2 regions of the Pseudoalteromonas sp. NJ631 genome follow, and region 1 is predicted to be linked to the other one. Evidence: riboswitches for the same ligand, from Rfam matches in the RefSeq annotation. Region 1 holds a riboswitch; the other holds the start of a gene.
What was found. Region 1 has a riboswitch for cobalamin ahead of A587_RS0103150 (ABC transporter ATP-binding protein). Riboswitches for the same ligand answer to the same signal wherever they lie in the genome.

Region 1 (16,478 bases):
AGTAAAAACAGTAATCGAATCATCTAGTAATAGCCTCTTTTTTAACCACTTAGTAAATGTTAGCTGTAAGTTTTTATTTTTTAAAGAAAAATAATTTATTTCAAATACTGGTACATTTTTTAAAAAATTTGTTAAAGTGTTACTGGATATTACAACCCTTAATGAATTAAGAAAAAGTAAAAAATTAATTAGGTGTTACTCGTGTTTTAGTCTATACCTAATTGGGTACATAGGGACAAGTTAACATTTTGTCTACGTGTTACTGGTTTGGCATAACTTATCGCAGCTAGCTGGTAAGTTGTACCGCATTCAGGGTAAACTGTAAGCTTGAGCGAGTTCTAAAGGCAAAAATGCTGAGTTCATACAGGCTTAACATTTTGCATTGTAGAGTTCCGCGATAAGCTACAACTGTAATATTTAGATAATAACTAAATGAGACGGGCATATTTCATTTAGATAATTTAGTCTTTCATCTAGTAGGAGATGTTTAATTATGATGGGTAAAACGGTTTCTTCTGAAGAAAACGGCAAGCTAACGAAGTGGCTAAAATCAAAGCGCCACGAGAAAGGTCACACAATGCGTAGTCTTGCGCAGGTGTTAGGTACGCCTCATTCATTCATCGGTAAAATTGAAAACCAAGAGCGTCGATTGGATGTCATTGAGTTTTTACGTTACTGCGAAGCGTTAGAAGTTGATCCTTATGAAGGCTTACAGCTAATCAAAGAAGATCAATAAGCGTTTAGTTAGCAAGAACGTAAAAGGTGCAAGGACCTGCACCTCTAGCTTTTGTTAGCATGATACGCCTTCTCAATAGCATAAAGCTTGTGCCGAATTAAATATAAAAACAATAATGACGGAAGCACCATAAGCGCAGTTAGCGCGAAGAAGAGTGCCCAATTACCTCCAAGCAAATCATCTATCACAAAACCACTATAGCCTGATAGCACGGTACGGCCTAAGCTACCAAGTGATGCAAGTAAGGCATAGTGGGTTGCGCTAAACGCTCTATCACAAAGCATAGAAATAAACGCCACCATTGCTACCAGTGACCAAGCTTGGGTAAAGCCGTCCACCACAATTGCTAGTGCGTACAGGTGTTCTTGAGGGCCTGCTATGGCAATCCAAGAAAACATTAAATTTGATGCTGCCATAGCAACACCACTAATAAATAAGCCCTTCACGATACCGTATTTATGGTTAAAGATACTGCCAAGAAAAGCAAATACGATAGTGATCACACCGGTACCAAGCTTTGAATATTGCCCAATTTGGGTGTTTGTAAAACCCACTTCTTTATAAAATACGATGGACATACGGGCTAAAAAGGCCTCTCCTATCTTAAATAGGAAAATAAAGGCGAGTAGGGCACATGCCGTTTTAACCCCATTTTTTTCAAAAAATCGCTTAAAGGGTTCAACCAGAGTCACAGCAAGCCAGGCATAGATCTTTTTAGAAGCACTTGATGAAGCGCTGTGGTTAAGTTTTTGCTCGTAACTCTTCTGTAGTAGTGCCTGTACTTGCTCGCGATGAGATTTTGGCTCTTTTGCCAACAAAGTGACCACTAACAAACACACTACGATGACGCTTAGCATCTGATAGATAATGGGCCAACTAAAGCCGGGTAAATCGGCCATAAAGAACGGAATTGCACCAAGTAAGGCATAGCCAGACCACCAACCTGAAGTCGCCATTGCTGCTGCTGCGGTTGCCTTTTCACTTTCATCTTCTGGTAAAATGTCGATGCGATAAGCATCTATTGCAATATCTTGTGTAGCTGAAAATAACGCAATAATAAAGCACAATAATGCAGCATGCGAAAGGTGGTCTTTAATTGAAATAGTGGCTAATGCAAAGGTGGCAACAATAATAATAAACTGGCAACTTGCTATCCAGCTTCGTCTTTGCCCTAAGCGATTATACAGCAGAGGGATTTTTACTCGGTCAACGAGTGGGGACCACAAAAAGTTGATAGTATAGGCGCCATATACTAGGCCAAATAGGCCAATGGTGCTGCGGCTTAACCCTTCATCTTTAAGCCAAGCTGACATCACCGAACCAATCAATACCCAAGGAAAGCCGCTACTTATTCCAAAAGCAAAGACAGTTAATAGACGTTTGTCTTTGTAATAACCAAGATATTGTGAAAAGCTAGATGATATCAACATAAAAGGGTATTACTCTGGCTGCTTTAATACTTCGACTGAAAGAATAATGACGGGCTCTTTAGGTATAAAGGTATAGCCAAGCTTTTCATTGTAGCCGGTTTCCACCTTCATAATCGCGTCCAGTGTTTCATAGCCTTCAGACACATTTCCGAACACGGCAAAACCCCAGCCTCTACCTGGGTTCAAGTGATCGTTGTCATCCATATTAAAGAAAAACTGTCTGGTACCTGAGTGTGGTTTGTTGTCTTGGTAGGCCATGGCAATGGTATACATGTCATTTTTCAGGCCGTTACCGCTTTCATTGAAGATAGCTTCGCGCTCAAACATACCATCGTACTCTTTGTCGTAACCTCCACCTTGGATAACAAAGTCTTTTTCGTTGGCTTCATCACGCTCAACTCGATGAAAGACAGAGCCGTTATAGTCTTTGTTGATAACGTAAGTTAAAAAGTTATTTACTGTGATAGGCGCTCTCGATCTGTCTAGTTCGACAATAATCGGCCCTTTACTAGTATTGATTTGAACTCGAGGGAATAGATTATTCTTTTGTACGAATTTACCGTTCATTTCGGCAAATACATTCATACTTAATAATAGGACGGTTAAGCTTAGAATTATTTTTTTCATTAACTTCCTCTCACAAATTGAATAAATTCAGGATCTTGAACGATTCGAGTAACAACCTGTTGAGCTAGATTGTTGAGCTGCTCTTCGATTTTGGCTTGGTCGTGTTTTAGTGGGCCATTTAAATTAGCACTACCTTTATATTGCTTTTCGAAACTGCGAGCGCCTTGCTTTATCAGTACGGTGACGTCAGCTTCTGCATCACTTTGATGAGTCGAGAAAGATTCATCAATAATAGCTTTAAAGCGATTGATATTCACAGTGATTTGCGCAGCAGCGACCGGTGTTATTTGCGCGCCATGTGCAGTGAGTGCTTGCGTTAATACCTGATTGAAATTAACTGGTAAAGTTGCATCAGGTACGTAAAGTGCGGGTTCTTGGTTTTTCACGCGAATGGTGTATTTTGTGGTCCGTAGATCGTTTACTTTGACCGCTAGGTTGGCGGCAAGCGCGTTTGACGAAGGACCTTGATATTCCGGATGAAGAATGACACTGCGTGGTGAGCTTTCACAGCCCACGAGTATCAAGGTTAGCAGAATAATCAGCAATGAAAAACGCATGAAGTTAGCTCCTCTTTATTGCACTTAAAACCGTGAATTTTTTGTTGTTGCCTAATGTCTTGCTATTACCAAACAAACGCTTGAGTTTATCGTCGTATTCCAAGTGGCGGTTACCGATAATTCTTAACTCTCCCCCTTGGCGAAGCGCAGCCTTAGCTTGGAAAAACATCTGCCAAGCAATGTGATCGGTGATTGCGTTGGCCTGATGGAATGGCGGGTTACACAGTATCAGATCCGCACCGTAATTTTCAAAACCCGTAAGGCAGTCGTTTTGAACGAACTGACAATCAGCAACACGCTCGGGTAGGTTATTCACGATATTTTGCTCCGCGCTATGCACCGCCATCGCGGACTCGTCGATAAAGGTGACGGTGGCATTTGGCATTTTTGCGAGCGTCATCAATCCGATGACACCATTACCACAGCCGAGATCAATGACCTTCAATGGTTTTTTACCCATAGGAAGGTAATTGATAAAAAAACGTGCGCCAATATCAAGAGAGTCTCGTGAGAAGACATTTGCTTCATTCGACAAGATAAAATCGGTTTTTTCCAGCGGCCAAGACACAGGGAATTTACTATCAATGGCTTTGGCTGACGTTTTGCTGAACACTAAACGCGATTTTTTTACCGCTAAGCTAGTCGTTGGCTCCGTCAAAAAGTGGCTAAAGCTTTTTAATGTTGAGGTGTGAATTTCTTTTGCTTTGCCAGCCGCAATTACGGGAATGTCTGTAGTCAGTTTACTTAATTGTGCAAGTTGCGCTTGCAATAGCCCTGAATTTTTGGGAATTTTTATTAATATCAGATCGATATCTTTTGGCAGCTCATCCATGCTAGTGAGTACATCAACCCGAGCGTCCGCAAGTTCGTTGGCCTCTAAATTATACTCATAGGCGAGGGTACTTACATAAGAGTCGGTCACTACCGTGCAGTGCTTGTCAGCAAGTGCACAGCATAATGCGCCAAAACTATCGTTGAGAATGAGAATACGGTTTGCATCGCGGTGATGTTCAAAGACATAATCTAACAGGTATTCGTCGGCTGAATCCCAAGCTTGTAAGCTACGATTTTTTTGATCGAGTGGAAACCTATGTAGCGTAAAAGGGTTTCCGGCTAGAATTGCATCAGTCGTCATGTGAATGTTCTATAAATAAAAGCAGCAGGTAGTTTAACATGAGAGCAGTAGACAAAGCACGGAACTTGCCGTGCGGTTTTAGCTATCAAGCACAGGCTATTAGCTTCAATAAAAGTCTAGCGCTATATAATGTACTACTGAATAGCCTTGCGTGGCAGCAAAATACCATCACCTTATTTGGTAAGACCCATCAAACGCCTCGACTTGAACGCTTTATTGCCGACCCTGACGTGCATTACAGTTATTCTGGAAAGCGACTTGAAAATGCTCCTTGGCCTTCGGTATTGCTGGGGATCAGACAAACGCTAGAACGCAGATTTAATATGCCTTTTAATGCAGTATTGGCTAATTTTTATCGTGACGGTCAAGACAGTATGGGCTGGCACAGTGATGATGAACCTGAACTCGGTTTGACGCCCATAATTGCTTCACTGTCGCTTGGCGCGACCCGTAAATTTAAAATACGCCACAAAGTAAGTCACTCTGTAACTGATATTCTATTGGAAACAGGCAGCTTATTGGTAATGCAAGGTGATAGCCAGCGCGACTATCAACATGCTTTGCCAAAGCAGGCCAAGGTGACTCAGGGGCGTATTAATCTCACTTTTCGAAGTGTTGGAAATACGCGCTGAACGGCGTATAGTAGCGTCACGAATTGCTCTAGGAGACAAAGTATAATGTCAATGCAATCACAGATTTATGACAAAATAGCTGAAGCCGTTGCGTGCAAGCATCTGAACGTTATCAATGAAAGCCATATGCACAGACGTGGCGAAGAGTCTCATTTTAAAGTCATTGTTGTAAGCGAACAATTTATCGGTCAGCGGCTGCTGCAGCGTCATCGAAAGATCAATGAAGTGCTAAAAGATGAGCTGCAAAACCATATTCACGCTTTGGCCATTCATGCCTATACACCAGAAGAGTTTTCAGACAAAGAAGGTCAGACGCCAGAGTCACCAAAATGTTTGGGTGGTTCTAAGTTTGATAGCTGATCAGATGTGTGTTTTACATATCTGCCAGTACACTACGCAGTAATTTTAATAAAGTGAGACCAATCTCACTTTTATTTTGTATCAAATCAATGGATAGGATCTCTTATGGTCATCAAACCAAAAATTCGCGGATTTATTTGTACGAATGCGCATCCAGTAGGCTGTGCTGCACACGTTCAAGAACAGATTGAATACGTAAAACAACAAGGCCAAATCGAAAATGGTCCTAAAAATGTATTAGTAATTGGTGCATCGACAGGTTATGGCTTGGCATCGCGTATCACGGCTGCATTTGGTGCCGGTGCGAAAACGTTAGGTATCTTCTTTGAAAAAGAAGGCTCAGAGAAGAAAACCGCGTCAGCGGGTTGGTATAATACGGCTGCCTTCCAACAAGCTGCAGAAGAAGCGGGTTTGTGGTCGAAAAATATCAATGGCGATGCATTTTCTGATGAGTTGAAGCAAAAAACCATCGACACCATCAAAGCTGAGCTGGGTAAAGTAGATTTAGTGGTATATAGCCTTGCGTCTCCTCGTCGTAAAGACCCTAAATCTGATGAAGTTTACTCTTCAACACTTAAGCCAATTGGCTCAGCTATCACAACTAAAAACCTGAATACTTCTAAGCGTGTTATTGATGAAATGACAGTTGAAGCTGCTAACGAAGACGAAATCGCCAATACGGTTAAAGTGATGGGTGGTGAAGACTGGGAACTTTGGATTGATGCGCTTAAGCAAGCGGATGTGTTAGCTGATGGTTTCAAGACAACGGCATATACTTATATTGGTAAAGAGCTGACTTGGCCAATATACGGTCACGCAACGATTGGTAAAGCAAAAGAAGACTTGGACCGTGCAACGCTGGCAATTCGCGAAACCACTGCTGATATTAATGGCGAAGCTTATGTGTCTTCACTGAATGCAGTAGTGACGCAGGCAAGCTCTGCTATTCCAATTATGCCTCTTTATATCTCTGCACTATTTAAAGTGATGAAAGGTGATGGCACATATGAAGGGACAATCGAGCAAATTCATGGATTGTTTACTGAAAATCTATATGGTCAATCGCCACGCTTTGATGATGGCGGTCACTTGTTCCAAAACTATAAGGAACTAGAAGACGGCGTTCAAGCTCGTGTGCAAACTATTTGGGATACTGTTGATACTGATACAATTGATGAATTGACGGATTATGTTGGTTATCACAACGAATTCTTGAAGCTATTCGGCTTCGGAGTTGACGGCGTAGATTACGAAGCTGATGTGGATGCAACGGTAGAAATTAGTCATCTCGTTTAATTTCACGGTTTTTGATCTCACTGTTTTTGATTTTGCGGGCAAAGTGCTACTTGGTACTTTGCCCGTTTTTGTTTGACCGTGAATTTTTACTTATTTTGTAGATTAGGGTAAGAAAAATTTTATCTATGCAACTTTGGTCTATACTCCTTCCAGTGATGGATTTTTCAACTAATCTAAATCCACGTTAAAGTCGTATTAATTTCATAATTCCACTCGCATACTCAGTACGATTAATGTTAAAATCAGAGAAATATGTGAGGACTTTTATCACGACGCTGCTTTTTTGTGCGCGTTGAGAGGTATTTTAAAGGGGCTTGTTTGGGAACCCTATCCGGACTCATAACTTTCTGCTCTTTATACCTAATACTTAGTACAAACGAGGTGGCGCTGTGGTGACTAAAGATATTTTCAGTTTCTTTCCGTTAATGTAATGCAAGTGCGTATGATCAACATAAAAAAAGGTCTGGACTTACCAATAGAGGGCGCACCTCAGCAAGTTATTCATGATGGTTCTGCCGTCAAACGAGTAGCTGTGCTAGGTGAAGAATTCATCGGTATGCGTCCTACCATGCATATTCGTGTGGATGACCAAGTCAAAAAAGGCCAAGTTCTTTTTGAAGATAAAAAGAACCCAGGCGTCAAGTTTACTGCGCCAGCTTCTGGTGTAGTTAAAGAAATTAACCGTGGTGCTAAGCGTGTACTTCAATCCGTTGTGATCGAAGTTCAAGGCGACGAGCAAATCACTTTCGAGAAGTTTTCAGCTGCTGATTTAAGCAACTTAGACTCTGAAAAAGTGAAGGAAGTGCTAACCGAGTCTGGTCAATGGCCTGCGCTTCGTGCACGTCCATTCAGCCGTGTCGCTGTGCCGAGTGCAACACCTAGCTCAATCTTTGTGACAGCAACAGATACTAATCCGTTAGCAGCCGATCCTGCTGTTATCATCGCAGAAAACGTGGAAGCGTTTGAAGCGGGTCTAGCGGTTGTATCTCGTTTGACTGAAGGCAAAGTATTTGTGTGTAAGAAAGCGGGTGCTAACGTACCTAGTTCTTCTATCTCACAAGTAGAAGTTCATGAGTTTGCAGGTGTGCACCCAGCAGGTAACGTGGGTACTCACATTCACTTCCTAGATTCTGTAGGTACAAACAAGCAAGTTTGGCACATTGGTTACCAAGATGTCATCGCGTTTGGTAAGTTGTTCCTGACAGGTGAAATCTACTCAGACAGAGTTATTGCTCTAGCAGGTCCTCGAGTTAAGAACCCTCGCTTAGTAAAAACTCATGTCGGTGCGTCGCTAACAGATTTAGTTGCAGGCGAGCTTGAAGACGGTGATAACCGAGTCATTTCTGGCTCTGTGTTAGCTGGTAAAACAGCAACTGGCCCTCACGCTTACCTTGGTCGTTACCATACTCAAGTATCTGTTTTACTTGAAGGTCGCGAGAAAGAGCTATTTGGCTGGATCGCTCCGGGTAGTGACAAATTCTCAGTAACACGTACATTCATTTCACACTTAACACCTAGCCGTTTGTTCAAGATGACAACGTCTACTGGTGGTTCTAAGCGTGCGATGGTACCAATCGGTAACTATGAGCGTGTTATGCCACTCGATATTTTGCCAACGCTATTATTACGTGATCTTATTTCACGTGATCTAGATTCTGCGATTTCGTTGGGTGCACTAGAGCTAGATGAAGAAGATTTAGCACTATGTACTTACGTATGTCCGGGCAAATATGAGTACGGTTCAATCCTACGCGATTGCCTGACTACTATCGAGAAGGAAGGTTAAAAATGGCCTTAAAGAAATTTTTAGAAGACATTGAACCTCACTTTGAACCTGGTGGTAAACACGAGAAGTGGTACGCGCTTTACGAAGCCGTAGCAACTATCTTCTATACTCCTGGTTATGTAAACAAAGGTGCAACGCACGTTCGCGATAATATCGACCTAAAACGTATTATGATTTTAGTGTGGATGGCGACGTTCCCAGCAATGTTCTTTGGTATGTTCAACATCGGTCACCAAGCTGCGCTTGCACTAGGTAACGGTTTTGAGCTTGCTAATACTTGGCAGGTAGCTATCTTCCAAGCGCTTGGTGGTGAATTAACTGCTGATGCAGGTTGGGGCGCCAAGATGTTCTATGGTGCGTGTTTCTTCTTGCCTATTTACGCTACCGTGTTCGCGGTTGGTGGCTTCTGGGAAGTGTTATTCGCGTCAGTTCGTAAGCACGAAGTAAATGAAGGTTTCTTCGTAACTTCGGTATTATTTGCGCTTATCCTGCCTGCGACAATTCCTTTATGGCAAGCTGCTTTAGGTATTACGTTTGGTGTTGTAATCGCGAAGGAAATCTTCGGCGGTACTGGTCGTAACTTCTTAAACCCAGCACTTGCAGGTCGTGCGTTCTTATTCTTCGCATACCCTGCTGACATTTCTGGTGACACAGTGTGGACAGCTGTTGATTCGTTCTCTGGTGCAACTTACTTAGGTCAAGCGACTGCAGGTTCACTAGACTACAGCAATATGGACCTTTGGTTTAACGCGTTCTACGGCTTTATCCAAGGCTCTGTAGGTGAAACATCAACACTGGCAATCTTACTTGGTGGTTTGTTCCTGGTTTATGTTCGTATCGCTTCATGGCGCATCGTACTAGGTACATTCATTGGTATGGTTGTAATGTCATTCGTTCTAAATGCAATTGGCTCTGAAACAAATGCTGCGTTTGCTATGCCTTGGCATTGGCACTTAGTACTTGGTGGTTTTGCATTTGGTATGTTCTTTATGGCAACAGACCCTGTATCTGCGTCTTTCACAGACAAAGGTAAGTGGTTATACGGTGCGCTAATCGGTGTAATGGTTGTGCTTATCCGTGTTGTTAACCCGGCATACCCAGAGGGCATGATGTTGGCAATCCTATTCGCTAACCTTTTTGCTCCACTATTCGACCACTTCGTAGTGCAGTCTAATGTGAAGAGGAGATTGGCACGTGTCAACTAATAATGAATCAATGGGCAAAACGCTTGGCGTAGTTGTTGGCTTATGTTTAGTGTGTGCAATCGTAGTATCTTTTGCTTCGGTTCAGCTTCGCCCTATGCAACAAGCAAACAAAAACGAAGATATTCAACGTAACATTTTAGCCGTTGCTGGCTACGATAAAGTTAAAAACGTATCTGAAGTTTTTAACCAAAATATCGAATCACGTGTTGTTAGTCTTAAAACAGGTGAGTTTGTAGAAGACGTTAAAGCGGAAACTTTTGACTTTGAAGCGACTAAGTTTGATGCCAAACGTAGCTACAAGCTTTCAAAAGCAGAAGACAAAGCGGGTATTCAACGTATCACAAATAACTCTCCAGTTTATTTTGCAAAAGATGACCAAGGTAAAGTATCTACTATCATTCTACCAATCCAAGGTTATGGCCTTTGGGGTGTGATGTATGGCTTCCTTGCGCTAGAAGCTGATGGTGAGACGATTAAGTCAATCAACTTTTATAAGCACAGCGAAACTCCTGGTCTTGGTGGCGAAATCCAAAACCCTAAGTGGACTGCACTTTGGGAAGGCAAAGAGCTTCCTATCGATGTAGTTAAAGGTAGTGCTGGCGGTAACGAACACAAGGTAGACGGTCTATCTGGTGCAACACTTACTTCTAACGGTGTTGATCACACAGTTGATTTTTGGACAAGCGACAAAGCGTTTGGTCCATTCCTTGCGAAAGTACGTAAAGGAGCATTGAACTAATGGCTAATGCAAAAGAAATGAAGGAAGTCTTGTTTGGTCCTGTTTTTGCAAACAACCCGATTGCACTGCAAGTGTTGGGTATCTGTTCTGCACTAGCGGTAACTTCAAGCCTTAAAAATGCACTTATCATGTCAATCGCGTTGACATTGGTTACTGCGTTTTCAAGTTTATTTATCTCAATGATCCGTAACCACATTCCTTCAAGTGTGCGTATCATTGTACAAATGACGATTATTGCATCTTTAGTAATCGTTGTAGACCAAGTGCTTCAAGCGGTTGTTTACTCAACAGCAAAAGAACTATCAACGTTCATCGGCCTTATCATTACTAACTGTATCGTAATGGGTCGTGCAGAAGCATACGCAATGAAGTCACCACCAACAATGTCGTTCCTTGACGGTATTGGTAACGGCTTAGGTTACTCTGTTGTACTTCTAACAGTTGGCTTTATCCGTGAGCTATTCGGTGCGGGTACATTGTTTGGCGTTGAAATCTTACCACTTATCTCTGAAGGTGGTTGGTATCAGCCTATGGGTCTACTAGTTATGCCATTCAGTTCGTTCTTCATCGTAGGTGCATTTATTTGGGCACTACGTACTTGGAAGAAAGAGCAAGTAGAAGCGAAGGCATAAGGGGAGAGAGATGGAACAATATATCAATTTATTTATAAAAGCAGTTTTCATTGAAAACTTAGCTTTGTCTTTCTTCTTAGGTATGTGTACTTTCTTGGCGGTATCTAAGAAAGTAACAACGTCGCTAGGTCTAGGTATTGCGGTAGTTGTAGTTCTTGGTATCTCTGTACCAGTAAACAACTTGGTTTATCACGCAGTGCTAGCGCCGGGCGCATTGGAATGGTTAGGCTTCCCTGAAGTGGATCTTAGCTTCCTACGCTTCTTGACGTTTATCGGTGTAATCGCAGCGCTTGTGCAAATTCTAGAAATGACATTGGACAAGTTCTTCCCTGCGCTATATAACGCACTAGGTATCTTCCTACCGCTAATCACAGTTAACTGTGCGATTTTCGGTGCGGTATCATTCATGGTTGAGCGTAACTTAAACTTCGGTGAATCTGTAGTTTATGGTCTAGGTTCAGGTGTGGGCTGGGCACTTGCTATCGTATTGTTAGCAGGTATTCGTGAGAAGATGAAGTATGCAGACGTTCCTGATGGTTTACGTGGCTTAGGTATTACCTTTGTTACTGTAGGTCTAATGGGCTTTGGCTTCATGTCATTCTCTGGTATTTCACTGTAAGGTAGCGAGGAAACTATACGATGGAAACTATTGTATTAGGCGTAAGCATGTTCATCGCTATCGTTGTGATGCTAGTGCTTATCATCATTGCAGCGAAATCGAAGCTTGTAGCAAGCGGTGACGTTACAATTGATATTAACGGCGATCCTGAAAAAGCGATCAAGACTCCTGCTGGCGGTAAGCTACTAGGTGCACTTGCAAACGCGGGTATTTTCGTATCGTCTGCATGTGGTGGCGGTGGCTCGTGTGGTCAGTGTCGCGTACATATTAAAGAGGGTGGTGGTGATATTCTACCAACCGAACTTGACCACATCTCTAAAGGTGAAGCACGTGAAGGCTGTCGTCTAGCGTGTCAGGTTAACGTTAAAAACGACATGGAAATCGAAGTTGAAGAATCAATCTTCGGTGTTAAAAAGTGGGAATGTACTGTTATCTCTAACGATAACAAAGCAACTTTCATCAAGGAGCTAAAACTAGGCATCCCTGAAGGTGAAGTTGTACCTTTCCGTGCTGGTGGTTACATTCAGATTGAAGCACCAGCTCACCATGTTAAATATGCAGACTATGATATTCCTGAAGAATATCGTGCTGACTGGGAACGTTTTGGTTTCTTTAAGCTAGAGTCTAAAGTTGACGACGAAACGATCCGTGCGTACTCAATGGCTAACTACCCAGAAGAGTTTGGCATCATCATGCTAAACGTACGTATCGCAACTCCGCCGCCAAATAACCTAACATTACCTTGTGGTAAGATGTCATCATACATCTGGTCACTTAAAGAAGGTGATAAGGTTACTATTTCTGGTCCATTTGGTGAATTCTTCGCGAAAGACACTGATGCAGAAATGGTATTTGTTGGTGGTGGTGCTGGTATGGCGCCAATGCGTTCACACATTTTCGATCAGCTTAAGCGTCTTAACTCTAAGCGTAAGATGTCTTTCTGGTACGGTGCACGTTCTAAGCGTGAAATGTTCTACGTGGAAGACTTTGACGGTCTAGCTGAAGAAAATGATAACTTCCAATGGCATGTTGCCCTTTCAGATCCTCAACCAGAGGATAACTGGGAAGGTTACACGGGCTTCATTCATAACGTACTTTTTGAAAACTATCTTAAAGACCATGAAGCGCCAGAAGATTGTGAGTTCTACATGTGTGGTCCTCCAATGATGAACGCGGCAGTTATTAACATGCTTAAAGACTTAGGTGTGGAAGACGAAAACATCCTACTTGATGACTTCGGTGGTTAATTAGGTTTCGGTCTAACAATGAACTTAAGTTAGAATATAAGCCCTCCAGTAAAATACTTTGCTCGAGGGCTTTTTTATACCCGTTGGTACTAAATTCAGGGAATTCTGATGCAAGCAAGTTACGCTTTTTTATCTAGATTTTTTATTATTTCGTTTTTATTCGTTTTTTTAACAGGGTGCCAAGACGCCAAACCTGAAGCCAAGGAAATCGTGCTGTCTGGTAAAACCATGGGCACGACCTACAACATCAAAGTATTCCCTGGCGAAAAGCCGCTCTCACAAGCGCAGCTGCACGATGAGGTTGAGCAAGCATTAAAGACTGTTAATCAATCTATGTCCACCTATATCCCAGATTCTGAGATTAACCAGTTCAACCGTTTAGCGGCAAATACCGTTATGCCTATCAGTGAAGACTTTCGCTTGGTAGTTGCTGAATCTATCCGCCTTGGGAAGTCGACAAAAACGCTTGATGTTACGATGGGACCGCTTATCGATTTGTGGGGATTTGGTCCTGACAAAAGACCAACAATGCGTCCGTCACAGGCTGAGTTAGACGATATGCGCACTCGTATCGGTGTCGATAAGCTCATTTTAAATGACAGTGGCCTCGCTAAAACAATTGCTGGACTTGAATTATCATTTTCTGCAACCGCTAAAGGTTATGGTATAGATAAGGTCGCTGAGGTGATTGAGAGTCATGATATTCATGACTATATGGTTGAAATTGGCGGCGAGCTGCGAGTTTCAGGTAAGAAGCCGGATGGTAAGTGGCGTATTGCTATCGAGAAACCTGATGCGCCTGTTGGTCAACGCCAAATTCATCGTGTGATAGAGCCTGGCAAAAATGGCATTGCGACCTCAGGTGACTACCGTATTTTCTATGAAATGGATGGTGAAACCTTTACACACCTTATTGACCCAACAACGGGTCGCCCGGTTAAACATGAGCTAGTATCAGTAACGGTACTGCATCCATCTGCGATGACGGCTGATGGCTTAGCAACAGCATTGACTGTGATGGGCACGGAGCGTGCAAAGGCGTATGCCACTGAGCATCAACTCCCCGTGTATTTGATGTATAAAAGTCCTGAAGGGATCAAGAGTTACGCGAGTGAAGCATTTCAGCCGTACTTGAATTAAGCTCTACAACACCCCATAATTTAATTGTGAGTGACGTCATGAAAGCGTATAATTTGCGCGTCGTCACTCAATTCAATGTAGCAATAAAAGGGGCTAGATAATGTCTTTATTCCTCCTTACTTTCGGTTTACTTATGCTTATCGCTGTTGCGATGGCTGTAGGCGTTATCGTACAAAAGAAATCCATGGCCAGTAGTTGTGGTGGTTTAGGCTCAATGGGCATTGACAAAATTTGTGATTGCGACGATCCATGCGATAAACGCAAAAAGCGGTTAGCAAAAGAAGAGATGTGGAAAGAAAACCAGATCCTGTAACCGTAGAATGATATTAATTGAAAACGCAAGCTTAGCTTGCGTTTTTGCTTTTTGGGTAACAAACCTTAGGTTAAGTAAAAATGCAGCGGCAGCTATATTTTGTTCGTCATGGTGAAACGACGCTCTCAGGCCATTTACTTGGAGTGACAGATCCCGAGCTCAGTACCATAGGCGCTCAGCAATTGCTGCAATCATTAACGAGTCTAAGTGGCCTGAGGCGTATTATTAGCTCTCCAAGGAAGCGCTGCCTGAATACTGCTACAGCCTTTGCAAAGCAGTATCAACTCCCCATTGACGTGGAGCCAAATCTCGCCGAATTTGATTTTGGATTATGGGATGGACAACCTTATGATACGCTTTGGCGAGAAACCCAATCTCCAAGTATTGGCGATTTTTGGCAAAACCCTTGGCTGCACACGCCTCCTGAGGGCGAGTCTATGTATGATTTTCATCATCGGGTCACAACGTGGTGGCACAGCATTTTGGCGTCGCCAAGTGAAGAGTGTATCGCCGTCGTAGCGCATGCAGGAGTAATAAAGGCGCTTGTAGCACTTATCCTTGAGCTATCGCCAGAGCTTACTGCATACCAATCGAAGATAGATATTCCCTATGCGGGTATAGTAAAAGTTGAGGTGTTTTACGACAGCAGCCAAACTGCTTGGCCAAAAGTTGTATTTTAGACGTCTAGACTTCATAATATTGCAAATTTCGTGATAGGCAGATATTGGGAATGAGGTGTGAGTCCTCAACTGTCCCCGCAACTGTAAGTGCTTGAGCCTTGTCTCTTGCATAAGTCAGATACCAAGGCCTATCCATATACTTAAGCGGGCAGACTTAAGTCAAAGTTGTCGCTTCTCTATAAGCTACTACTTTGCCGTGCCCAATCAGAGGTGCTATGGCAGTTACTCCACAGTTTCAAGTCGATAAACTTAGCGTGCAGCTTGGTGGTAAAGCTATCTTAAAGGCACTCAGCTTTGCTATTAATTCGGGGGAATTTATTGGTTTGCTTGGACCGAATGGTGCTGGAAAGTCGACTTTGCTGCGCACTTTATATCAATACACAGCACCAAGTTCTGGGTCGCTACTTTTCAATGATAAGCCGCTAGCTAGTTACGGACGTAAGGCCTACGCAAGGCATGTTGCTGTGGTGCTACAAGAGATCCCCGCTGAGTTTACTCTGCCATTATTTGATATGGTATTGATGGGGCTAACACCAGACAAATCACTGCTTGCGACAACGACGGCCGCTGAAAAACAGGCAATCTTACATGCCATTGAGCAGGTTGGATTGAGTCATAAATTGGAGCAATGTTTTAGCTCATTGTCTGGTGGGGAGAAGCAAAGGGCAATGATCGCACGTGCTATGGTGCAAGCGCCTCAAGTATTGATAATGGATGAGCCCACCAGCCATTTGGACATTAAATATCAAATCCAAATTATGGAGCTGGCCAAACAACTTGGCGTTACTATCATCGCGTCTTTTCACGACTTAAATTTGGCTAGCGCCTTGTGCGATCGCTTATTAGTATTAAATAATGGTGAGCTTGTTGCAGATGGGTCGCCACTTGAAGTCATTAACGAAACCCTATTAAGCCAAGTTTTTGGGGTATGCGCAGAGGTTTCTACTGTCCGTCATCCGCCAAATAACAGTGAGATTCCACATATACGCTTTCATTATGGGTATCAGTTATGATTGCCGCAAAGCGGATCGCGTTGATATCGATACTGCTATTGAGCTTGTGCTGTTTTAGCATGCTGATGGCACTAAAGATCGGTGCGATTGATTTATCTTGGCATACAGTTATACAAGCGATTATTAATTTCGATCCCAACGTACTTCAACAACGAGTGGTAGTTGAACTTCGTCTGCCACGGACGTTACTGGCGATGAGCGCGGGAGCAGGACTGGCGATAGCAGGTCTTATTTTGCAAACCGTGACGCGTAACCCTCTAGCTGATCCTTATTTATTTGGTATTTCTTCAGGTGCCTCATTTGGTGTGGTGGTACTTATCGCGCTATTTGG
Region 2 (16,478 bases), on a different contig from region 1:
GTATAGCAAATACATAAAAGCTGGTGCGGCCATCTTTAATCCGCAAATGCCCACGCGTTACTTCCATTTCTAAATTCGCCGTATCACCAGGTCTTAAGGTATCTAAGCCTTTAAGCGGAACAACACCTGAATTGATTAACTGGGCGTTGTGCTTAATGACCTGCGGAATATCTTCGCTCATATCCACACCCAAGAATTCAAACACATCAATCACAATACGGCTAAATTCAGTATAAAGCTTGTCAAAAATCCCCGGAGTCAAGGTATCTATCAAATCGAGGATCCACGGCAACTCTACTTTTGTTGTCACCACAGGCTTAAAGCTAGAAATTAAAGGATCTAACTCAAGCTGCTGGGTACGTACATCATACTTACCTTTGATGGTGACATTTTCGTTGTTAATATAGACATGGATATAGATATTCATCCCAAGCTGTTTCTTACGAAACTTAGCGTAAGACTTCAAATCGAAGCCATCGATCAGCACAGGTACTTTATTTTGCGCATCGACTCTACCTGCAATTTTCATATGCATAGTGCCGTAGAGACTAGTGGTGTGGCTCACTTTATTTGAACTAGATTGCGCGGCAATATTGTTGACGATATCGGTCGTCAACTCTTTGTAGTTATGTTCCACATTCGAAAATTGCTGATGAATGATATCTGAAACCTGCGTATACATTTCCTTTGGACCTTGGCTAGATGTTGTCCTGCCAGTAGACCAACACTCTCCACCGGTATAAATCACAGGCACTGATATAGGCGTTAGATGATCGTTGCCGGGGTGGCGATAGTACATCATGCTGCGGATCCGACTACAGGTTTGCGATGGCGCGTTAAACCAAGCGAAATCGCCCGTCATTGATTGTGTTGAAAATTGAGGTTCAAGCTGATTTTCAGGTAGTGAGGCTTGCGCTGATGTGACAATCCCAAGCGTGAGTAACCCAAATAATAGTGACTTCATGTTCTTTTCCTTAAGGTAGTAATAATACAAATCAAATCTATTATCAACCACAAATAAGGTAGGACACCAGTTACAAATGTAATGCAACTAAATGATAAATAAGAAAAGTGATCCATTACTCATGATGGATCACTCTGGGTATTGAAAAGCAGTTAACGCATTAGAAGCTGTAGCTCACACCAACGTAGGCTTGTCTACCTAGTGGCTTATAGCCCAGTAATGAGCCATCTTTTGCTTCGCCCGCTGTGGCATTGAAATAGCGCTTATCGGTTAAGTTTTCAATACGGCCATTTAACTTGAATCCATCGAAAAACGTATAGTTAGCAGCTAAGTTAAACAGCGTATATGACGGTAAAGTCACTGTATATGCACCTTCAGCTCCCCATACTTTATCGTCGCGATTACCTCTATGGACTAAGGTCAGTGTTGCGTCGACATTTTCCCACGCTTTACTGACTGAATAAGTTAAGGTGCGTCTCGCTCTGCGCTGTAATTGCTTGTCGGTATCAGCGTCTTTAGCACTCACATAGCTCGCATTTACCGTATGCTCGATACCAAAGTTGTCTTCAATTTCAACAGAAAGATCAGCACCTTCAAAGTCAGCGCGCTGAACATTGTAAGGGATGTATTTCCATTTATCATTTTGCTGATAAACGATTTTATCGGTAATACGGTTATCGTATACCGCAGCTTCCACACGGAAGTTCTCGCCGCCCCATGTGACAATAATTTCGTTATTAGTGGCTTCTTCCGGCTTAATATTTGGGTTAGGCAGATAGTATGGACTATCAATCACAAACGCCTGTGATAAAGAAGGTGCTCTAAAGGCAGTACCATGATTCAACTTAACACTCAGGCCATCCATGAGTTGCTTGCCTACAGCAACCGTGTAGGTGTTTGCACGACCATGAAAATCATAATCATCCGTTCTCAGTACAACCTCTGTCAGCCAATTTTCATCGTTGTAAAACCCACCTAGTGCTAAAGATAAGTTATCACGCTCAGGCTCTGAAAAAGAGGCGGTAGAATCACCAACATCTTCATTTAGAAAGGTAAAGTTACCCGTGAAGATCAAAGCTTCGGTTAAACTATATTGCGACTGATATTCAAATTGGCTGCGTTTGGTGACATAAGCGTTATCGTCAGCACTATTACCGATTTGAACGTTTTGTTCCTTACCTAAGCTGTATGACGCACTTTGACTAAACTTGTCAGTACGTCTTTTCCACGCCAACTTATTGGTGTAGTTATGGAAACGGTAAGCATCACTACCAAAAGAGTCATACTCCCCCTCACCTTCACTGTACTGTGAACGTAAGCTAAAAATGCCACTTTCTTCATCACCATACTGCACATTTAAACCGGCATTACCGTTATAATATCCATCACGGTCATGGTTTTTTGTGATTGCAGCTTCAGGGTCTTTCTCAATCACATCATAGCCATCAGTATGAGTGTAACCCGCATTAGCTGCAATACTAAACTTGTCTTTTTTGTAATTTACCGTTGCTTCGGTCTTGGAGTAATTGTTACTCCCAGTCGTAAGCGCGATTGTATTGTTATTCCCTTCGCGACTAATAATATTAATCACGCCAGCAATGGCATCTGAACCATAAATCGCAGCTTTGGCACCACGAATGATCTCAATCCTTTCGATGCTATTAAGTGGTAAATTAGTGAGCGAATTGTCACCGGAGTTTGCATCCGTCACTCGAACCCCATCGATTAACACTAGCGTATGCTTAGCGTCATTACCGCGTAGAAATAAACTCACGCTTTGGCCTAAGCCTCCGTTTCTAACCGCTTGAATACCAGCGATATTATCGAGTAGCGATACGACATCTTGAACATTGCTTTTTTCAATATCAGCACGACCTATAACCGTAATGGCAGACAATGCGCTTTCTAGAGACTGTTCAAATTTATTGGCAGTAACAGTGATATGTTCAAAATTTTGATCCGCAAATGCTGAAAAAGAGAGCGCCGTCGCTATCGCCGCGCTTAGAGCAGTTTTATTTAACATGGTTTCCCCTAACTTGTACCCACCGTACAAGAACACAAAGTGACTGTTTCAAGGCCGGTCTCCGGGCTCAGTAAATCTGCAGATTGGCAGTTCACTCTACCGTTGCGGGGGCAGCGCTGGCATAGAACCGATCCAAGCTAATCACGTGTAATAAACTGTCTTACTCAATTTATTATTGATTAACGCAATTAGATGTTCCCTTGTGTTCGCACCAGTTTCCCGATTATCTATACACTTAGCAACCACACTAGGTTGTGTACAGCACCTTGAAAATGCGAGGCTATTGTCTTGGGTTTCGGAATGATTGTCAATGGACGTCTAGAAATCCAAAAGTGCAATCTATGCACTTTTGGAATGAAGTAAAGCGTAATTAGTCGCGGAAGTTTTTGAATTGAAATGGTTGGCCAAGCTCACCGGTACGAACCAGTTGCATCGTTTCTTGCAAATCGTCACGCTTTTTACCCGTTACACGCACCGTATCGCCTTGAATTGACGCTTGAACTTTAACTTTTGAGTCTTTAATAAGCTTAACCAGTTTTTTCGCCATCTCTTTGTCGATGCCTTGCTTTAACGCCACCTTGCGCGATACGTATTTGCCAGAGCGCTCAATGTCTTTTAACTCGAAGCTTGCTACATCAAGGCCGCGCTTTGCCGCTTTACCCACTAACATATCGAACAATTGCATAACTTGCTGTTCTGCTTCCGCTTTGAGGTTGATCATTTCACCGCTTAGCTCGATTGACGCATCTACGCCACGAAAATCAAAACGCGTATCAAGCTCACGAACCGCGTTGTCTACGGTATTTTTTGCTTCTGTCATATCAATTTCAGATACAATATCAAATGAAGGCATGCTTCTCTCCTAAAGTCATTTTGGCTCGATTATAGCAGTTTATGCTTAATTTGAGTTACTTTAAGTTTTTAAACAGCGTATTAGGATGTTCACCCAATGGACAGTTTTCGATGGTATACTGCTCGCTTAGTCATACAGAAGTAGGATGTATTGTGACACGGCGCGTTTATAAAGCTCTTTTGATTATCTCTTTAATTATATGTACAGTGCTATTCGCAAAGGAAATTAGCTTGTCTCCAAAGCTGTTCCCAAATATCGATAAAGTGGCGCATTTTGGTGTATTTTTTGTGCTTGCGTTTATCTCTCACCATGCTTTTAAAGTAAAGGTATGGACACACATAGTGCTACTGTCCTTGTATGGTGCAGGTATTGAGTGGATGCAACATACACTACCGTACCGCCAAGCATCTACCGCTGACTTTTTAGCTGATTTAGCCGGTGCGGTCAGTTATTTTGTTCTATTTTATATTTGGGCAAGTTGGCGCAACAGAAAACATGGCTAACATACATATTTTAGGTGAAGGGGCGATAGGATTACTGCTCGCCCAGCATCTTAGTCAATCTCATCAAATTACGCTGATCACTCGAAATAAACGCGCAGCGACTTATCGCTATCAAACAGCAAGTATTCAACAAACCATCCCATGCAGCACAAAAACGCTTGCAGAACTTCCAGCCAGCAGTATAGATACGCTAATCATTCCCGTTAAAGCATATCAGGTCATCGAAGCACTCCGAGCGCTTCGTCCTGCTCTTTCAAAAAATGGCACGCTAATTCTTAGTCATAATGGCATGGTAGATTGGTCTGGTGAGTTAGCTGCGCTTGAAAAAACACAATCCGCCTACTTCTTAAGCACATCCATCGCAGGCTATAAAGTCGCAGACACTGTGCACCATACAGGACAAGGTGCAACTTGGTTTGGGCCGTTAAATTCACCAGCCGAATGCCACTACCAGCACGTATTCTCGCAACTGTTTAGCACATTTGAAAATGCCCAAACCACGTTTGATATCATGCCAACGCTTTGGAAAAAGCTGGCGGTTAATATTGCCATTAACCCATTAAGTGCATTGGAGCAAGTCGCAAATGGTCAGTTAAGACAGCCCAAATACGCAGCCCAAATCCTTAATTTAATGAATGAAGTACAACTAGTGGCTGCAAGTACAGGCGTAAACTTAGCGCTTAGCGAGCTAGTCACGCTTGCTTACACCGTAATGGCACAAACCGCAAACAATCGCTCTTCAATGAATCAGGATGTCGCGAATAACAGACGCACAGAAATTGACGCCATGTGCGGGTATATTTGCGAGCTAGCAGCAAAACAAAATATTGATGTGCCGTTGAATCAACAGTTATTCGAGGAAGTGAATAAGCGCAGGCAGCTAGCGCAACAATAAGCTTAACTTCTCGGCGGGTAAACCGCCTCCCACAGAACTATTTACACAGCGAATTAGAGATTAAGTATGATATCGGAGCGTCGTTTTAAAAGAATGAACGAAGAGCGCATGGAGGGTAACTACAAAATACTAGCAAACAAATAAATTGGGGCGCGTGAGCAATAACAAACGACCTCTACCTACCCACAAAAGCGTACGTTGGGTAAACCCTATAGTCTCACCCAACGCTTGTTAGCATGCTTTATTCTAAGGACGGTACACCTTGACGTTAGCATAGCCATTTTCATGCAGAATAAGTGCTTGTAACTGGCTCATTACGCCTTTCGAACAGTACAAGTAGTATTCTTTGTCCTGTGGTAAGTCGCCAAACTTAGTGGCTAATCTAAAGAAAGGTAAGTGGATCACTTGTGCACCATCTAGCTCTAGAGGGTTGGCATCTTCCTCTTCTGGAGAACGAATATCTAATACTACCGCGTTGTCTGGTAATTCACTTACCGATTCCGCTTCTTTCACTTCTTCTTTCGCTTCAGCTTCAATATCACGAATATCTTTTACCGTCGCGTTAGCTACAACTGTATTCAATACATCAAAGTCAAACTTTTCTTCTTCAGCTAATATCTTGTGAAGCTGTGCTTTTACCGTTGGTTTTTGAGAGATCACACCACAATATTCAGGCATTGCTTCTGCCATTTCATTGGTGCCAATCGCTCTGGCAATACGAATGATCTCTTCTTTATCGTGTTGAATAAGCGGTCGTAATATCAGCATCTCTGTAACACGGTCAATCACGTTAAGGTTAGCCAGGGTTTGGCTCGATACCTGACCAATACTTTCACCAGTTACCAGTGCTGGGATCCCCAAACGCTCTGCGACTACAGCACCTGCACGCATCATCATGCGCTTTAGTACCACGCCCATTTGTCCGCTTTCGATATTCTCAAGAATTTCAGCGACAACTGGCTCAAAGTCAATCGTAATAAATTTAACTTTGTGGGTAGAGCTAAATTGTTTCCACAAGTAGTGGCTTACTTGCTTAACGCCAATTTCGTGGGCTGCGCCACCTAAGTTAAAGAACAAAAAGTGCGTACGCGCGCCTTTTCGCATCATTTGATAAGTCGCAACACCGGAGTCGAATCCGCCAGAAACCAAAGACAACACGTCTTCTTGCGTTGGTAGTGGGAAGCCACCTAAACCAAAGTGCTGGTGACGAACAATGTAGGCTTTATTGTCTTTGACTTCGATTTTAACCGTCACATCAGGTTTTTTCAGTCTTACGCTGGCACCCTCTACATTTTGGTTTAAACCACCACCAACATAACGCTCCACGTCGCTTGAAGTAAACTCATGCTTACCTTGGCGCTTTACGCGTACACAAAACGTTTTGCCCTTGATCAATGGCTCAACCAAAGCAATCGTTTGTTGGTAGATATCATCAAGCGTATCGAACTGTGTCTCTTGCACCTCAATAAACTGCACAATACCTGGCGTGCGTTTAAGGTGGTCGATTAGACCAAGGCGGGTTTTCTCGTCACTTAGCTCGCTCGTCACTGAGATATTGTCCCAGTTATTTTTAACTTTTACGTTTTCGTCAACGCGAACCAACAGCATTTTGATGTTTTTCTCTAATACTTTGGTAAAACGCTTACGGACGGATTTGCTCTTAATAGCAATTTCGGGATGTAATTTGACGATAAATTTAAGCATAAAAGTCACTCTACTACAGATCGATTATCGGTTGCGATGACGCACTGATTTGACCTAAGCGGACTTTATCGTGGCGCACACTGACCGAGGACAGTTCGGGCGCGCGAGTATATCAAACTCAAAGCCGATTAGGAAATAAACAAACCTTTTCCCTTTGCGCTCTACAAAGCCTTTTGCCCGTGCTCCCCCAAGCAAAAGGCCCGCTTAATTATTTAAGGCTAAGCAATACTCGGTAAGCTCGCCTCTGCTAGTGCTTGATAATGCTGCTGAAGTTGTGCCACTTTCGGTGCGCTCATGGGCGTCGCGTAAGGTTTAAAAATCATCAGTACTTTAACAATGCCATTGTATATATCTTGTTGCTCAAGGACGCCAGTCATTCTTCTGGCTTTAACATAAGGAGTCCAGAAACTAACAGTCATTTTCAACATATGCGCAAGCTCTTTAGCATCGTCATCATCTATGGTGATCACGCCTGTATCTCTTAGGCCAATTACTACCGCTTTTACTTGCTCAAGTAAGCGTGACTGAAAAGCAATGTAGTTTTTTTTCAATTCATCATCACGAGCCAAAATGTCTGTCAGATTGTCGTAGAAAAAGTGATAACGCCACATCAGGTCGAACAAGGAGTCTAAATATTGAGTTAGCTGCTCAAGCGGTTCGTTGTGCTGCTCCAGTGGCTTAAAATGCGTATTTAAATGCTCGCTATAAAGGGCGAATATTTGCCGAATGATGTCTTCTTTATTTTTAAAATGATAGTACAAATTGCCAGGGCTAATCCCCAAACTGGAAGCTATATGGTTTGTCGTAATCGCGCGCTCTCCATGCAAATTAAATAACGCGATGCTGGTACGTATTATTTTTTCCTTGGTATTCATTACGATTCTCTATCTTTGTTGATAACGTGGTCGCGTTATTACTAGTGTTACTAGGCTATTTCGCGCTCCATGTGAAAAAATAGCACTAATTTTACCTCTAGATAAGCTTAGATCCGACAAAGCTGACCAGTGTTTTTTCAAAAAAACCTTGTTACCATACAAAAAAATTCAACATAGTTACGCTTATGAAAGTCATCGCCCTCTACCCTGGCACATTTGATCCTCTCACTAATGGACATGAAGACTTAATCAAACGTGCAGCAAAAATGTTTGATACCGTGATCTTGGCAATTGCCCATAACCCAAATAAACAGCCTTGTTTCTCACTAGAGCAACGTGTTGCTTTGGCTGAAGAAATTTTAAAGTCACATAAAAATGTAAAGGTGATTGGGTTTTCAGGATTACTCGTTGATTTAGCAAAAGAGCAAAAAGCCAACGTGCTGATCCGCGGCATTCGCGCGGTGTCTGACTTTGACTATGAGTTCCAGCTGGCCAATATGAATCGTCGTTTACATCCTGATTTGGAAAGCGTATTTTTAACGCCATCTGAAAAGAATTCATTTATCTCGTCAACTTTAGTAAAAGAAGTTGCGCTTCATAAAGGCAATGTCAGTGAATTTGTTCACCCGCTGGTTGCCAAAGCTTTAGAGGAAAAACTACACGGATGAAAAAGTGCCTATTATCCCTAGCCGTATTGGTTGGTACTTATGCGCACGCTTCACCTTGGATAGAGGTGTCGCAAAGTGAGCTTAAACACAGCATAGATTTACTGGTTGCAGAAGGCGTGATAAATCGTCCAGTTAATCAATATCCTCTGCTGTGGAGCGGCATTGTTAATGACCTTGCCGCTATTGATGACAGAAATCTCTCTGAAACCGCAAGCTTTGCATTGGCACATTTACGCCATGCACTAAAACAAGCAAAAAGAGAAAGATACAGTAGTGTAAAAGCACATTTTAACGGTGCTGAAGAGCGCTCAACAGGCTTTGGTGAACGTCAAAATGAACGTTCTGGCTTACGTACTTATGGCGTTATTACTGGCGGTGCAGTTAGCGCTAAAGTTGCGGTTAACTACGCAGATGAAGGCCAAGATGGAAAATACGTTAATCACCACGGCAGCCACCTTGCAGTGCTGTTTGGTAATTGGTCTCTCAGCGCTGAGCGACTCAGTTACTGGTGGGGACCGAGCAACGAAAATGCGCTAATGCTTTCAAACAACGCAGCGCCAATGAAGGCGGTTCGTTTGAGTCGTGCCAATAACAACTACATTGGACCGAGCTTTCTCTCTTTCGTTGGTCCTTGGCAAGTGACGGCCATTATGGCAAAACAACGCCCGAATATAGCCAGTAAAAAGGATGGCGATTTTTGGGGGTTTAGAGCGGCCGTTTTTCCAATTCAAGGGCTAGAACTTGGCTTTAGTACAACATCTAGCGACTTTGTTTATCAACAACAAAACCTTGAAAGCGAAAAGCAAACACAACGCCTCACCAGCGTTGACTTCAAATATTCCACTCGGATAGCTAATCAACCGCTTGCTTTATACGGTGAGTTTGCAGGCAATAACGACAGTGGTGCATTACCAAGCAATCCAATGTACACCCTAGGTATTGAAAGTTATTGGGGTGGTAAAGATTATCGTCTTAAAAGCTTTATTGAATACTCAGATACAAGCATTGATTGTAAAGACGAGCTAAAGCTCGCGCTTTGCCCAAGAGATAATACCGTGGATTCAGCGAACTATCGTGAACGCGACCTCTGGCTTGGAGCAAGCTCGGGATTGGACGCTAAAAACCTCACTTTCGCGTTAGATTACTTCAGCACAGATGGTATTGGTGCTTATGCCAAACTAAAACGAGTTGAATTTGACACACTAGATGTTGAACGAAACCAGCTTGAGCTCGGTTACCAACAAGGTGTGTTTGGCGCGCTTGCTAAAATTGGCGTAAAAGCATGGCAAGATAAGTCTCAGGAAGAAGACGAAAGCCACGCAGCACTTACGTTGAGCGTGGAATATCAGTTTTAACGAGCGGCCATCGCCGCTCTTTTATTATGGCGTATAATCCAAGAAAGTCCTTAGGAATAAGCAAAACGACAATTAAAAGCCAATCGGTTATATACATTCCGATAGTGTATAACCAGTAAACCCAATCACGATACTCTTTATCCACTCGGTGATTAGTAATAATATCCTCATGTATAATTAAAGCAAAAAGAAGTGAGTTTACAGTTAAAAAACCTATCGTATAGAACTTCACTACTTTTGTCAGTCGATACTCTGGAAACTTAAATAGCTTTACTAACAAAAGTATTGTAGAAATATCTAAGAATAAAAATATAAAGTAAATTGAAAGATCATAGAACCCCGCTGTACCAGTTAACCAGCCTTTTGACTCACAAAAATAAAATGTAGGTATTGTGAGAAAATATGAACCTGCGAGGAGAAATGAAATGCCACTGAGCTGCTTAAATTTAGGGTTTTTAGTCGCTCGAACAAAGTTAAAGAGTGCCACAAAAAGTAGAATCCATGAGTGCAAACTACTAAGAAACAAGTAAAACAAATAGTGAAAATCGACCACAACTTCAAGCTACCCTAGCTTTCACCTTACTTATAGCCCATTTAATACCTAACCAATCTTTATTGACTAATAGAGAAGTAACCATAATAAAGTCCACAGAAATCACTATATATGAGTACAAATACCATAATAACCAGCGCGTTACATTTTCATAAATATATGTATCAATATACATAAAGAAGAACATAACAGTATTAACAGTCAAACCTATCATGGTATATAAAACGCCGACCTCAAGCTTTTCATCTTTAAAAAAAGTATAAGTGACAAGAAAAAGAGCTAACAAAGTAAAGAGATCAAACAAAGCAAATATTCCGTGAATAGCTGTGTTGTAGCTATCAGAAACAATGATAAAATCACTTACAAAGTAGGAGGTAAATAACAGGATAGAAGCGACGAGTAGCTGTAAATTTTTCTGGACTTTTAGTATATAAAAAAATAAATGTAGTAATGAAGCCATCAAGAAGCCCCATATTACAAGGGCTCCTATACTCATACCAAAAAAATCATAAATTAACATTAATCATTAGTGCGGATCTTTAGACCCAGGTGGAGTAATTACACTTCCACGTGCGCCAGATACCATCTCAAGTTTACTTCCAGATTGAATTACCTTATCAGAAAGCGACTTTACTTGACCAGTTGTTTTAGCTTGATTTTTTCTCGCTAGGATTGTTCTTATCATGAAATTTCCCTCAATACTTACAAATTAGTCTTAACTCTAAAAGTGAGTCATCTAAAAATTATCGGGATTAATTAAGCACAGGGTATGCCAATATTCATTGAGACAAACTCAATCGGTTGATTTACATACAGAAAGAGCACTTACTAGCGCTCTTTCTGATTCTATAAAAGCTTAGTGTTAAGCCACAAATTTACATGGAATACTTAAGCTAGATGTTTGTTTTATAATGAAATCCATCGCAATTTCATCACAGTTATCTTTACGCAAGCACAGCTCACAGTCTTTCATCACTTTTTCAGGCAAGCTATCTTTGGTACAGTTGTTAAAACCTTGTTTCATAAAGAAGCCAGGCACTCTAGTTAGCACAATAATACGATTGAGTGCCAATTTTTTGGCTTTCACCAGTAAATGCTCGACTAAAAGTTGCCCTTGTCCCTTTATTTCGCTTTCGGGATTTACACCCAAAGAGCGAATTTCAGCAAGCCCTGTGTCGTAAATATACAAAGATGCACACCCGGTCACTTTGCCATCGACCTCAGTCACCGCAAACTCATTGATACTATGGATCATGTCACTTTTCGCTCGCGGTAGGTTCTCACCTACTTTAGCCCAGTATTGGATCAGCCCAGCAATGGCTTCAACATCATCTAAATTAGCATCACGTACTAAGATTTTTTGCTTTTTTTTTGCCGTTTTAATAGCACTAGTGACTTGTGGCAATGAGGTGCCGCCTAATGCTTTACGAGCGGCAATACAAGCGTCAATTTCGAGTACAGGGTAGACATCCTCTGCAATTACTGCGCTGACTTGCTGGAATTCCTCTAAGCTCAGATCTTCGAGGTTTTGCCCCTTACTAATAGCCAACTGCACTAATTCACCGACGATGTGGTGGCCTTCCCGAAACGGAATTCCCTTAGCAACGAGATAATCCGCAAGCTCAGTTGCATTGGCGTGACCACCTTTTGCCGCCGCTAACGTTTTATCACCATTAACCTTAATGCCTTTAACACATGCTTCTGCCATATGAATACACGCAAGCCAAGTTGGCATGGCATCAAATAGGCCTTCTTTGTCTTCCTGCATGTCTTTGTTATAGGCCAAAGGCAAAGCTTTAAGCGTCATCATCATGCCGCTAAAGGCACCAAAAACTCGGCCCGTTTTGCCGCGGATCAGCTCTAAGGCGTCAGGGTTCTTTTTCTGTGGCATCAAGGATGAGCCGGACGTCACGCTGTCGGCCAGATCAATAAATCCAGATTCACCAGAATTGTAAAAGATCAAATCTTCAGCAAAACGAGATAAATGCATCATTGAAATAGACGCACAACTGAGTAGCTCAACCACAAAGTCACGATCAGAGACCGCATCTAAACTATTACGAGAGGCCTCTCTAAAGCCAAGGTTAACGGCCAACACTTCACGGTCGATAGGATAAGCAGTCCCCGCTAGTGCACCTGAGCCAAGTGGGCACACATTTAACCTTTCAAGCGCATCATTTAAGCGCGACTCATCACGCTCAATCATCTCAACGTAAGCCATACACCAATGGCTAAAGAGTACAGGCTGTGCACGCTGTAAATGGGTGTAGCCTGGTAAAATAGTACCAAGCTCCTGCTCTGCAAGTGTAACCAAAGCTTGCTTGAGTGAACTCAGTGCCACAAGCAGTTGCTGCGCAGTTTTACGACTCCACAGTCTAAAATCAGTGGCTACTTGGTCGTTACGGCTTCGACCTGTGTGCAGCTTTTTACCTAAATCACCCACTTTGTCGATAAGTTTAGCTTCAACATAAGAATGAATATCCTCATGTCCCGCAGTTGCTACACTACGCGGATCAGCAATCACTTCATCCAAAAGCTGTTTCAGCGCAGCGATGATCTGCTGATGTTCGCTTTCAGTTAATACTTCTACTTGCTTTAGCGCACCCGCCCAAGCGATAGAGCCAACAATATCTTGCTCTGCCAATTGATAATCAAATGGCAGAGAATCATTAAATTGCTTAAATGCCTCATCAGGACCTGATGAAAAACGGCCGCCCCATAATGCCATCTCGCCCTCCTACCTTAAGACTGCTTTTGCTTGTTTAACGCCGCTATCCGGCTAGATAGTGAGAATAGACGAATGAATCCCTCCGCATGAGATTGGTCATATACGTCATCTTCACCAAATGTGGCAAAATCTTCGCTGTATAAGCTATTGATTGATTGCTTTTGCACTGCATGTACGTGGCCTTTATAAAGCTTAAGTACCACCTCGCCAGTTGCTTGCTGTGCGAATGACTCTGCAGCAGCTAGAATTGAATCTTTTAGTGGGGTAAACCAGCGACCATCATAAACTAAGTGTGCAAACTCTTCGCTAAGCGCGGTTTTCCATTTACGACAAGATTTGTCTAAGATCAGCTCATCAATCGCTTGTAACGCAGCCATCATCACAGTGCCTCCCGGTGTTTCATAACAGCCACGAGATTTCATGCCGACGAGACGGTTTTCAACGATATCCACACGACCAACACCGTGCGGCGCTGCAATCTCGTTTAACTTAACTAGACACTGATAAGGACTGTAACGCTCACCGTTAACACCGGTGATTTCACCCTTTTCGATTAATACCGACACATATTCAGGCTGATCCGGTGCGGCTTCTGGAGAATTAGTCATGGTCCAAACCTGATCGCTTGGCTCATTCCATGGGTCTTCCAATTCACCACCTTCGTGAGAAATATGCCAAGCATTGGCATCACGACTGTAGATTTTAGTAGCAGAGGCTGCACAAGGGATATTACGCTCAGCCAGATAGTCGAGCAGTGATTCACGGCTCGATAGTGACCATTCACGCCATGGTGCAATCACTTTAAGGTCAGGCGCAAGCGCTGAGAAGCAAGATTCAAAACGCACCTGATCGTTCCCCTTGCCTGTACAACCATGAGAAAGTGCATCCGCGCCAACTTTACGGGCGATTTCTACTTGTGCTTTGGCGATAATAGGACGCGCCATTGAAGTACCCAGTAAATATGTCCCTTCATAGATAGCACCAGTTTTTAGGGTTGGGTAAATATAGTCGCTAACCATTTCTTCTTTTAAGTCGACGATATAGCACTCAGAGGCACCCGATGCGATTGCCTTTTCTTCAACCCCAACCAGTTCTTCTTCACCCTGACCTACATCGGCAACAAAGGCGACAACTTCACAACCGTAGTTCTCTTTTAACCATGGCACAATCGCTGATGTGTCTAATCCACCAGAGTAAGCCAGTACCACTTTTTTAATCTTGCTCATGTTCTTTAACCTCAAACGTAATCTTTGTTTAACAGCGATACCAGCAATGCGTTTTGGGCATGCATGCGGTTTTCAGCTTGTTGAATAATTTTTGACTTTGGCCCGTCCATCACTTCGGAAGTAATTTCAAACTCACGATGTGCTGGCTGGCAGTGCAAAATGGTTTGTGCGCCACACGCTTCAACCAATTGTTGGTTGATTTGATATGGCATAAAGGTGTCTTTCACCTGTTCAATTGGCGTTTTATTCCCCATCGAAACCCAAGTATCAGCGTAGAGCACATTGGCGCCAGCCGCCGCTTCTACCCGATCACTGACCAGAACTGAGGCACCATTTACCGCTGCAATTTGTTCAGCTTGCTTTACAATTTGTGCATCTGGAGAATGACCTTTAGGACAAACCGCCACAAAATCAGTACCTAATGTTGCCGCAAGCAACATCAATGAATGTGTTACGTTGTTGCCTTCACCGAGATAAGCGATTTTGATCTGACTGACATCGTCGTAAGTTTCAAATAAGGTGAGAAAATCAGCCAACGCTTGGCAAGGGTGATATAAATCACATAGGCTATTCACAACTGGCACAGACGAAAACTCAGCGAGCGTCTCAAGCGTACTATGATGATTTACACGAGCCACAAGGCCATCGGCCCAAGTCGAAATATTAAGCGCAAAATCTTTTACGGATTCACGCGCCCCCATTGCGCCATTTTGCTGATCTAAATACACAGCATGGCCGCCTAATTTGTGGATACCGATATCAAACGATAGCCGCGTTCTTAAGCTCGGCTTTTCGAATAACGTGACAATCGACTTGCCAGCTAAGGCTTGGTTATATTCTTGCGGTTGATTTTTAATATTTTTTGCAAGCTTTAATAAGTTTAAAACGTTAGTTTGGTCTAATTCCAAACCAGTTAAAAAATGTTTAGTCATGATGTTTTCCTACGGCAGAATTTGTGTACCTACGTGCTCACCATTGAGCAACGCAATTAAATTTTCTGGCTTTTGCCAGCTAGAGATGTACACCCCTCGTCGTAAGTGTTGGGCAGCGTGAAGACTGGTCTTAACTTTGACCTCCATCCCGCCCAGAATGACCTTTTGCGCGATTAACGTTGAAATCTGTTCCGCGTTAAGTTGATTTAATGGCTGTTTATCGCCATCAAGTACCGCCTCAACGTCAGTCATAAAAATAAGTTCTGCACCAAGTTTACTGGCGATAGCAGCTGCTGCTTCATCGGCATTCACGTTGTATAAATGGCCGTCAGCGCCAATACCTACTGAACTAACAACAGGCAACCTATCAAACTCCAACACTGTTTCAAGCATGCCACCTTCACTCGCTTCACAGCTACCCACACGGCCAAGCGCTTTTAGTTTTTGAGTTGTGGTAAACCCTGCATCATATAAGCACAGCCCAACGGGCTTGAGCGTGGCGGTAATGGCGTCCGCCATCAGTTGCTTGTTAGCACAGCCTGCAAGTGCACCAACAATATAGGGCATTTGCTCTTGCGGACTGATCCGCAGTCCTTGATGTTTTGCAGTAGCAAAACCGGCATCGGTCAGCCACTTATCAACCAGCGCCCCGCCACCATGAACAATCACAAACTGCTTGTGTGGTGCATCCTGTTGAATTTGCTTGATAGCTGAAAACAATGCTTGCGCTGCACCCTCTTGATTCAACACCGCGCCACCTAGTTTTATCACCCAAGTTTGTTTGCTCATGCTGATACTCCTAAACCTTGATAATGCTCAAGTCCCGCCGCCAAGTTCATACACTGTAATGCTTGGCCTGCAGCCCCTTTAAGCAAGTTATCAATCGCGACAACCACGATCAGTTGATTGCCCTTTTGCTGCCAACCAATATCCACAAAAGGTTGATTTTCAACGGCTTTGATTGATGGAAGTTGACTCCCCTTTAACCTGATCAGCGGCTCATTGGCAAGCACCTGGTAAGCGGCATCGACTTGATTTAGCGTGACATTTTCTTTCAGAGTGACGTAGATCGTTTCCAAGATACCACGCTTAAAATTCCCTAAATGCGGCGTAAACAACACTGGGTGTTCAAGGTATTTTTCTATTTCTGGACTATGCCTGTGCGTAAACAAACCGTATGGTGCAAGAGATACTTCGCA

Region 2: linked by a shared signal. The riboswitch ahead of A587_RS0116145 (TonB-dependent receptor domain-containing protein) and the one ahead of A587_RS0103150 (ABC transporter ATP-binding protein) in region 1 are both predicted to bind cobalamin.

Annotation. Positions count from the first base shown of each region.
Region 1 covers NZ_AKXJ01000001.1:660,180-676,657, reverse strand. Annotated here, with positions in the region: gene A587_RS0103235 (helix-turn-helix domain-containing protein) at 494-736, shown strand; gene A587_RS0103230 (AmpG family muropeptide MFS transporter) at 781-2,166, opposite strand; gene A587_RS0103225 (peptidylprolyl isomerase) at 2,176-2,793, opposite strand; gene A587_RS0103220 (YajG family lipoprotein) at 2,793-3,350, opposite strand; gene A587_RS0103215 (methyltransferase) at 3,355-4,485, opposite strand; gene A587_RS0103210 (alpha-ketoglutarate-dependent dioxygenase AlkB family protein) at 4,524-5,117, shown strand; gene A587_RS0103205 (BolA family protein) at 5,163-5,477, shown strand; gene fabV (enoyl-ACP reductase FabV) at 5,583-6,773, shown strand; gene A587_RS0103195 (Na(+)-translocating NADH-quinone reductase subunit A) at 7,216-8,559, shown strand; gene A587_RS0103190 (NADH:ubiquinone reductase (Na(+)-transporting) subunit B) at 8,562-9,764, shown strand; gene A587_RS0103185 (Na(+)-translocating NADH-quinone reductase subunit C) at 9,754-10,503, shown strand; gene A587_RS0103180 (NADH:ubiquinone reductase (Na(+)-transporting) subunit D) at 10,503-11,135, shown strand; gene nqrE (NADH:ubiquinone reductase (Na(+)-transporting) subunit E) at 11,146-11,754, shown strand; gene nqrF (NADH:ubiquinone reductase (Na(+)-transporting) subunit F) at 11,775-13,001, shown strand; gene A587_RS0103165 (FAD:protein FMN transferase) at 13,110-14,141, shown strand; gene nqrM ((Na+)-NQR maturation NqrM) at 14,242-14,454, shown strand; gene A587_RS0103155 (histidine phosphatase family protein) at 14,535-15,134, shown strand; cobalamin riboswitch at 15,153-15,280, shown strand; gene A587_RS0103150 (ABC transporter ATP-binding protein) at 15,350-16,147, shown strand; gene A587_RS0103145 (FecCD family ABC transporter permease) at 16,144-16,478, shown strand, end outside.
Region 2 covers NZ_AKXJ01000010.1:38,079-54,556, reverse strand. Annotated here, with positions in the region: gene A587_RS0116150 (hypothetical protein) at 1-964, opposite strand, end outside; gene A587_RS0116145 (TonB-dependent receptor domain-containing protein) at 1,125-2,987, opposite strand; cobalamin riboswitch at 3,023-3,271, opposite strand; gene A587_RS0116140 (YajQ family cyclic di-GMP-binding protein) at 3,358-3,840, opposite strand; gene A587_RS24170 (VanZ family protein) at 4,071-4,343, shown strand; gene A587_RS0116130 (ketopantoate reductase family protein) at 4,336-5,238, shown strand; gene thiI (tRNA uracil 4-sulfurtransferase ThiI) at 5,485-6,942, opposite strand; gene A587_RS0116120 (TetR/AcrR family transcriptional regulator) at 7,161-7,817, opposite strand; gene coaD (pantetheine-phosphate adenylyltransferase) at 8,003-8,485, shown strand; gene A587_RS0116110 (capsule assembly Wzi family protein) at 8,482-9,840, shown strand; gene A587_RS0116105 (hypothetical protein) at 9,812-10,327, opposite strand; gene A587_RS0116100 (hypothetical protein) at 10,398-10,853, opposite strand; gene A587_RS25205 (hypothetical protein) at 10,920-11,078, opposite strand; gene argH (argininosuccinate lyase) at 11,256-13,121, opposite strand; gene A587_RS0116085 (argininosuccinate synthase) at 13,136-14,347, opposite strand; gene A587_RS0116080 (ornithine carbamoyltransferase) at 14,359-15,279, opposite strand; gene argB (acetylglutamate kinase) at 15,289-16,068, opposite strand; gene argC (N-acetyl-gamma-glutamyl-phosphate reductase) at 16,065-16,478, opposite strand, start outside.